One region of the Streptomyces sp. NPDC101191 genome, then DNA from elsewhere that is predicted to be linked to it. Evidence: riboswitches for the same ligand, from Rfam matches in the RefSeq annotation. Region 1 holds a riboswitch; the other holds the start of a gene.
The links. A riboswitch is a leader RNA that binds a small molecule or an ion and turns the genes downstream of it on or off. The one in region 1 is predicted to bind S-adenosylmethionine.
Positions count from the first base shown of each region.

Region 2: it holds a riboswitch for S-adenosylmethionine, as region 1 does, so the genes downstream of both, ACIRQF_RS24265 (aminotransferase class V-fold PLP-dependent enzyme) here and thrC (threonine synthase) in region 1, are expected to answer to the same signal.

Region 1 covers NZ_JBIWOU010000005.1:552,947-557,150, reverse strand. The annotation lists gene ACIRQF_RS22395 (trehalose-6-phosphate synthase) at 1-312, opposite strand, end outside; gene ACIRQF_RS22390 (hypothetical protein) at 461-952, opposite strand; gene ACIRQF_RS22385 (glucosyl-3-phosphoglycerate synthase) at 991-1,959, opposite strand; SAM riboswitch class I at 2,081-2,273, shown strand; gene thrC (threonine synthase) at 2,267-3,577, shown strand; gene ACIRQF_RS22375 (MoaD/ThiS family protein) at 3,601-3,876, shown strand.
Region 2 covers NZ_JBIWOU010000006.1:267,550-271,753, forward strand. The annotation lists gene ACIRQF_RS24255 (cytochrome bc complex cytochrome b subunit) at 1-1,003, shown strand, start outside; gene trpD (anthranilate phosphoribosyltransferase) at 1,140-2,204, shown strand; SAM riboswitch class IV at 2,294-2,410, shown strand; gene ACIRQF_RS24265 (aminotransferase class V-fold PLP-dependent enzyme) at 2,592-4,001, shown strand; gene ACIRQF_RS24270 (Lrp/AsnC family transcriptional regulator) at 4,070-4,204, opposite strand, start outside.

The DNA.
Region 1 (4,204 bases):
GATGTCGTACAGATGGTGGTGGAGGAACCACAGCACCGAGTTCGCGATGCCGTTGTACGCGTCGGCGTACACCTCCGGGTCGATGTCCAGCATCCGGACGCCCGGCTCGGCCACCCCGCGCCGCACCGCCTCGCGGTCGGCGTCGCTCAGGGCCGCGCACACCCAGAGCCCGTCCTCCGCAGCGCCCTCCGACGCGACGGCGCTGAGACCCGAGACGAGCCCGCCGCCGCCCCGCCGGGTCTCCAGGGCGCCGTCGTCACGCACGGTGTAGGAGACCGGGCCGCGGTTCGATGCCACGAGGACAGAAGCCATATGGCGAACCTAGCCCGTCCGGTAAACGCTCAAACGTGCGGATTCGAGACGTACGGATTCGCGCCAGACGGGCCCGGCGGGGGCGGGTGGGGCCGGATCAGGGCCTGGTGCGGCGCGCGGGTCGGCGCGCCCGGGGCGCGGTCGCCGGTCAGGGCTCCGTGCGGCTGCTCTCCGTGCGGCTCCTGATCGCCGCCCTGGCCACCACGCCCGTCGCCGCCAGCGCGAGCCCCAGCCCGCCGAGCAGCCACACGCGCTCGCCCGTATGCGCCGTCACCCCACCTTGGCCGTCGCCGTTCGGACCGGCATTCGGACCGGCGTGCGGACCGGCGTGCGGGCCGCTGTTCGGGGCGGCCGGGGCGCGCTGCGAGGACGGGGGTACGGACGGGGCCGACGGGGACGGCTTCGGGTCCGGGGCGGGGCCGGGCCGGCCGGGTGTCGCGGAGCCGACGGCGGCCGGGTTCCCGGCCAGGGCGTCACCCGCGTGCGTGGTCTCATGGGCGGCCCGCGGGGCCCACGCGGCCCCGCCCGGGACGGCCCCGCCCGGGACGGCGGCGGCCGCGGCGGCCCCGGTGAGCGTCAGCGCTCCGGCCGCCATGCCGAGCGTCGCCAACAGGATTCCCGTTTCAGGTCTGAACCGCATGAAACGGAAATCTAGTCAGAAATGATCATTATCCGGTGTTACGCCACGCGGCGCTCCGCGTACTCCGCGATCTCCACCATCGGGGGCCGCTCCTCCGTGTCCACCGCGTACGTGTGCGGCGTGAAGCCGTCCTCGCCGCGCTCGAACTGCGTGAGCCGCGGCCGCACCAGGTGCCCCCGTGACAGGCGCAGCTGGGCCGTCCGGTAGATCGCCGCCGCCATCCGGCCGAGCGCCAGGCCGTCCTGGTGCCGGTGCTTGCGCACCCCCACGTCCACCTGGGCGAGCGCGTCCAGGCCGACCGTGTGCAGCGCGTCCACGAGGAGGCCCAGCTCCACTCCGTAACCGACCGGGAAGGGGAGCCGCTCCAGCAGCGAGCGGCGGGCCGCGTACTCGCCGCCCAGCGGCTGGACGAATCCGGCGAGCCGCGGCCAGTGCAGATTGAGCAGCGGCCGGGCCACCAGCTCCGTCACGCGGCCGCCCTGGCCGGGGGGCCTCCCCGAGGTGAGCCCGTCGAACTCGGCGCCGAGCGGGCGGTCGTACATGGCCTTCACGAAGTCGACGTCCGGATCGGTGAGCAGCGGCCCCACGATCCCGGTGACGAAGTCCGCCGAGAAGTCCCGCAGGTCCGCGTCCACGAAGCAGACGACGTCCCCGCTCGTCACCATCAGTGACCGCCACAGGACTTCGCCCTTGCCCGGCACCGCCGGTATGCGGGGCAGGATCTCGTCGCGCGCCACCACCCGCGCGCCGGCCGCCGCGGCCACCTCCGCCGTACGGTCGGTCGAGCCCGAGTCGATCACCACCAGCTCGTCCACCAGCGGCACCGCCGGGGTCATCAGCTCGTGGCGGATGACGGAGACGATCGCGCCGACCGTCGCCTCCTCGTTCAGCGCGGGCAGGACGACGCTGACCTTCGTCCCCCGCTTGGCGGCGAGGATCCGCTCCAGCGGACGGTCGGCCACGGACCAGGACCGCCGGGTCAGCCAGCGCTCCACTTCTTCCAGCAACGTGATCTCCATCTCGCGGATCGGACGACCGTCTCCACCTCGGAAGCCTTCGGTTACAGTCTTGAACAACGCGGATGCCCGATGCATGTCGGGGTGCCGACCGCGTCTCACAATCGAATACCGCTCATCCAGAGGGGCAGAGGGAAACGGCCCGTTGAAGCCCCGGCAACCCTCCAGTCGGTTACTCGCCCACCCGTCTCACGGTCACCACCCCAGGTGGAGTCCTGACGGGCGCAGCTTTCAGCGCGAGGCTCCCGGCTAGGGAAGGTGCCAAATCCGTCTCATGGCGAAATGCGTCATGAGGAAGATGAGGAGAAAGGGCCTCGCCTCCATGGCTGTACAGACCGTCGCACCCGGAACCACCGTCGATCTCGGTCCCGCTTCCGGACTCTCCTGTCGCGAATGCGGTGAATCCTTCCCGCTCGGCCCGATCTTTGCCTGTGAGCTCTGTTTCGGTCCGCTCGAGGTCGCCTACGACCTGCCCACCGGTGACCCCGAGGCCCTGCGCAAGCAGATCGAGGCCGGCCCCGCCAACATCTGGCGCTACGCCCCGCTGCTGCCCGTCCCGGCCGACGTCGCCGAGAAGCCCAACCTGAACCCCGGGTGGACCAAGCTCGTCCAGGCCGACAACCTCGCCCGCGAGATCGGCGTCGAGCCCGGCAGGCTCTTCGTCAAGGACGACTCCGGCAACCCGACCCACTCCTTCAAGGACCGGGTCGTCGCGCAGGCCATCGAGGCCGCCCGCGCCTTCGGCTTCACCACCCTGTCCTGCTCGTCCACCGGCAACCTGGCCGGCGCCGTCGGCGCCGCCGCCGCCCGGGCCGGCTTCCGCTCCTGCGTGTTCATCCCGCACGACCTGGAGCAGGGCAAGGTCGTCATGGCCGGTGTCTACGGCGGCGACCTGGTGGCCATCGAGGGCAACTACGACGACGTCAACCGCTTCTGCTCGGAGCTCATCGGCGACCCGCTCGGCGAGGGCTGGGGCTTCGTGAACGTCAACCTCCGCCCGTACTACGGCGAGGGCTCGAAGACGCTCGCGTACGAGATCTGCGAGCAGCTCGGCTGGGTCATCCCGGACCAGCTCGTCATCCCGATCGCCTCCGGCTCGCAGCTCACGAAGATCGACAAGGGTCTGCAGGAGCTCATCAAGCTGGGCCTGGTCGAGGACAAGCCGTACAAGATCTTCGGCGCCCAGGCCGAGGGCTGCTCCCCGGTCTCCGCCGCCTTCAAGGCCGGTCACGACGTGGTCCGCCCGCAGAAGCCGAACACCATCGCCAAGTCGCTGGCGATCGGCAACCCGGCCGACGGCCCCTACGTGCTCGACATCGCCCGCCGCACCGGCGGTGCCGTGGAGGACGTGAACGACGAGCAGGTCGTCGACGCCATCAAGATCCTCGCCCGCACCGAGGGCATCTTCGCCGAGACCGCGGGCGGCGTGACCGTCGGCGTGACGAGGAAGCTCGTCGAGAACGGTCTGATCGACCCCACGCTGACGACGGTGGTCCTCAACACCGGCGACGGCCTCAAGACCCTGGACGCCGTGGCCGAGACCTCGCAGGCGACCGCCACGATCCGCCCGAGCCTGGACGCGTTCCGCGACGCGGGCCTGGCCCACTGAAACCGAGAGGTACGAAGACAGCCATGGCCGTGAACGTCCGCATCCCCACCATCCTCCGCACCTACACCGGCGGGCAGTCCGAGGTGCCCGCCGAGGGCGGGACCCTCGCCGAGGTCATCGCCGACCTGGAGAAGAACCACACGGGCATCGCGGCCCGCGTCCTGGACGACCAGGGCAAGCTGCGCCGCTTCGTCAACGTGTACGTGAACGACGACGACGTGCGCTTCGAGCAGGGCCTGGAGACCGCGACGCCGGACGGCGCGGGCGTCTCCATCATCCCGGCCGTCGCCGGCGGCTGACCGTCGCGCACCGTGCCGGCGGCCGCAGGGCCGTACTCACGGGTATCCGCAATACCTGAATTGCCCCTTCCGCCAGAAGAAGCGGAAGGGGTAATTCTGTATGGTTGAGCGCGGTAGAGTTGGGGAAGTCCCCTCCGCTGCTCATGCCAGGCGCATATGAGAATGCGTCTCCGCGCGACAAGAAGCAGCCAAAGTGCCCGCGCCTTGTGTACCTTCTGCGCGTTTTGCCGGGCCCGACTTGCCCCGGAATTCCGGGGATTCTCCCCAATTCCCCTTTCCACCGTGCCCAGAATTCTCGTCCGATTGACCTGTTGCAGAGGGCAGTTGG
Region 2 (4,204 bases), on a different contig from region 1:
GGCCCGGTTCTACTCGGCGCACGTGCTGCTGCTCCCGGGCATCATGCTCGGCCTCGTGGTCGCGCACCTCATCCTGGTGTTCGTCCACAAGCACACGCAGTTCGAGGGCCCCGGCCGTACGAACAAGAACGTCGTCGGCATGCCGCTGCTGCCCGTGTACATGGCCAAGGCCGGAGGCTTCTTCTTCCTGGTCTTCGGTGTCATCGCGGTCGTCGCGGCCATCGCCTCGATCAACCCGATCTGGGCCATCGGCCCGTACCGCCCGGACCAGGTGTCCACCGGCGCCCAGCCCGACTGGTACATGGGCTTCGCCGAGGGTCTGATCCGTGTCATGCCGGGCTGGGAGATCAACCTGTGGGGCCACACGCTGGTCCTCGGCGTGATGATCCCGCTGGCGATCTTCCCGGCGGTGCTCGCCGCGATCGCGGTCTACCCGTTCATCGAGTCCTGGATCACCGGCGACAAGCGCGAGCACCACATCGCGCAGCGCCCGCGCAACGCTCCGACGCGCACCGCCTTCGGTGTCGCCTGGATCACCGCGTACATGATCATGCTCGTCGGTGGTGGAAACGACCTCTGGGCGACGCACTTCCACCTGTCGCTCAACTCGATCACCTGGTTCGTCCGGATCTTCTTCTTCCTCGGACCGGTCATCGCGTTCATCGCCACCAAGCGGATCTGCCTCGGCCTGCAGCGCCGGGACAAGGACAAGGTGCTGCACGGGCGCGAGTCCGGCATCATCAAGCGCCTGCCGCACGGTGAGTTCGTCGAGGTCCACCAGCCGCTCAGCCAGGGCGAGCTGTACAAGCTCACGGCGCACGAGCAGTACGCGCCGGCCGAGCTGCCGCCGACCGTCGACGAGAACGGCGTGGAGCGCAAGATCGGCCGTATGGAGAAGCTCCGGGTCAAGCTCAACAAGGGCTACTACGGCGACGACAACCAGGTCGCCAAGCCCACTTCCGAGGAGTACAAGGAGATCCAGAGCGGCCACGGCCACCACTGATCACCTCTGACCTCCTGAAGTAGGTCGCCACGGCGAGAGCCCCGTCCATTCGATGGACGGGGCTCTTTGCCGTTCCCGGAGATCGATAGGGTGGGAGGCAACCCTTGCAGTCCGTACGTACACCTCAGGAGCGACCATGAGCGCTGTGAACCCCGCTGGAGGCGACACCGCGGCGGGCCGCTCCTGGCCCGGCGTCCTGAACGCACTCCTCGGCCGGCAGGACCTCAGCAGCGAGGCCACCGCCTGGGCGATGGACACCATCATGAGCGGCGAGGCGACCGACGCGCAGATCGCCGGCTTCGCGGTCGCCCTGCGCGCCAAGGGCGAGACCGTCGAGGAGCTGACGGGTCTGGTCCGGGCGATGTACGCGCACGCCAACCTGATCGAGGTGCCCGGGCCGAGCGTGGACATCGTCGGCACCGGCGGCGACGGCGCCAAGACCGTCAACATCTCCACCATGTCCGCGATCGTCGTGGCCGGCACCGGCGCGAAGGTGGTGAAGCACGGCAACCGGGCCGCCTCCTCCGCCTCCGGGGCCTCCGACGTCCTGGAGAAGCTCGGCGTCAATCTGGAGCTGACGCCCCGGCGGGTGGTCGAGGTCGCCGAGGAGGCCGGCGTCACCTTCTGCTTCGCGGTGAAGTTCCACCCGGCGCTGCGGCACGTGGCCGCCGCCCGCGGCCAGCTCGGCGTGCGCACCGTCTTCAACTTCCTGGGCCCGCTCACCAACCCGGCCCGGGTCAGGGCCCAGGCGACCGGTGTGGCCGACGCCCGGATGGCCCCCATCATGGCGGGCGTGCTCGCCGAGCGCGGCTCCTCCGCCCTGGTCTTCCGCGGCGACGACGGCCTGGACGAGCTCACCACCACGGCCACCTCGACGGTCTGGGTGGTCCGGGACGGCACCGTCCGCGAGGAGCGCTTCGACCCGAGGGACGTCGGCATCGACCTGGTCCCGGTGGAGGCGCTGCGCGGCGCGGACGCCTCGTACAACGCGGACGTGGCCCGGCGGCTGCTCGCCGGTGAGACCGGACCGGTCCGGGACGCGGTGCTGCTCAACTCGGCGGCGGCGCTGACGGCCCTGGAGCCGGGCGAGGGCACCCTGGCGGAGCAGCTGCGGGCGGGCATGGCGAAGGCCGCCGAGGCCATCGACTCGGGCGCCGCACGGCGGGCCCTGGACCGGTGGGTGGCCGCCAGCAACGCCTGAGGGTCCGTGTGAACGCCGTATGGCGACCCCGTCCCGGATGCCGGGACGGGGTTGCGTCGTCGTGATCGACTGGCATAGGTTCTGTACCAGGTCATGAGTGACAGCGACAAAGCCCCGGCTGGCTGTCCGGCAACCCTCCGTCCGTGGCGGGGTGCCCCGGGTGAAGACCAGGCCGTACGAGCAGAAGCCTGCGGCAAGCGCGGACCCCTGCGCACAACCCTGGGGTCCTTGGTCCTCTAGGGAGCAGTGTCTCGTGAGCAAGCGAATGCGTTAGGGCCTCCGGCCCCCTTCTCCATCACCACCCGTACGCGGCACCCTTCTTCGCGCTGCCGTCGCGCGGGCCTCGTCACGCCATTTCGCGCCCCTTTTATGCCGGGAGATACCGTCATGTCCGCACGCCCGAACGCCGCCTCCGTCGCCACCGCCCCGTCCGCCGCCTCCGCCTCCGCCGACTCCGACCCCTGCTGCGACGCTCCGCTGCCGGTCCTCGGCCGGGACGTCACGGTCCCGCTGGTCACCGGCGGCGAGGTCACCTACGCGGCGCTCGACTACGCGGCCAGCGCGCCGGCCCTGCAGCGCGTGTGGGACGACGTCGCCGCGTACGCCCCCTACTACGGCAGCGTCCACCGCGGCGCCGGGTACCTCTCCCAGCTCTCCACCGACCTCTTCGAGAACAGCCGGACCACCGTCGCCGAGTTCCTCGACTGCCGCCCCGGTGACCAGGTCGTCTTCACCCGCTCCACCACCGACTCGCTCAACCTGCTCGCCCAGGTGATCCCCGCCGACTGCCAGGTCTTCGTCTTCGAGACCGAGCACCACGCCTCCCTGCTGCCCTGGCGGGACGCCCGGATCACCTATCTCGACGCGCCGCGCACGCCGCGGCAGGCCGTCGAGACCCTGGAGCGCGCGCTCGCCGACCGCGACCCCCACGGCCCCGCCCTGGTCTGCGTCACCGGCGCCTCGAACGTCACCGGCGAGCTCTGGCCGGTGCGCGAACTCGCCGCAGCAGCGCACGCGCACGGCGCGCGGATCGTTCTGGACGCCGCCCAGCTGGCGCCCCACCACCCGGTGTCCGTACGGGAGTTGGACGTCGACTGGGTCGCCTTCTCGGGTCACAAGCTGTACGCCCCGTTCGGCTCCGGCGTACTCGCGGGGCGCGCCGACTGGCTCCAGGACGCCGAGCCCTATCTCGCCGGCGGGGGAGCCTCCCGCACGGTGGCCCGCCGGGCCGACGGCGGTGTGGACGTGGAGTGGCACACCACCGCGGCCCGGCACGAGGCCGGCTCGCCCAACGTCATCGGCGTCTACGCCATCGCCTCCGCCTGCAAGGCGCTCACCGAGGCCGGCTTCGACTCGCTCGTCGCCCGCGAGCGGCACCTGATCGCCACGGTCCGCGAGGGCCTCGCCGAGGTGCCCGAGGTGCGGGTGCTCTCCCTCTTCGGTGACGACGCCGAGCGCGTCGGCGTCATCTCCTTCGTCGTGAACGGCTGGAACAGCTCCCACTTCGCCGCCGCGCTCTCCGCCGAGTACGGCATCGGGGTCCGCGACGGCCTGTTCTGCGCCCACCCGCTGGTGCGCACCCTGCTCGGCAGCGACCCGCAGGACCCGGGCGAGTGCGGCGCCCCCGAGGCGGCCCCCGGCGAGAGGTCCCTGAACGCGATCCGGGTGAGCTTCGGTGCCGGCACGCCCGACGAGCACGTGGAGCGCTTCGTCGGCGCGGTGAAGGAGCTGGTCCGCGAAGGCGCCCGCTGGAACTACCGCACCGAGGACGGCCGCTGCGTCCCGGACCGCGGCTGATCTGTCCCTCGTACGGGTGAAGCCGGCCTCCCGCGGGGGAGGCCGGCTTCACCGTGCGTGCGGTTGCCCTACGACTCCAGGCCGATGGCGAAGGCCGCGTCCAGCTCGTGCTGGGAGTAGGCGCGGAAGGCGACGTGCGTGTCGGTGCCCTCGACGCCCGGGATCTTGGAGATCCGGCCGGGGATGATGTCGGCCAGGTCGTC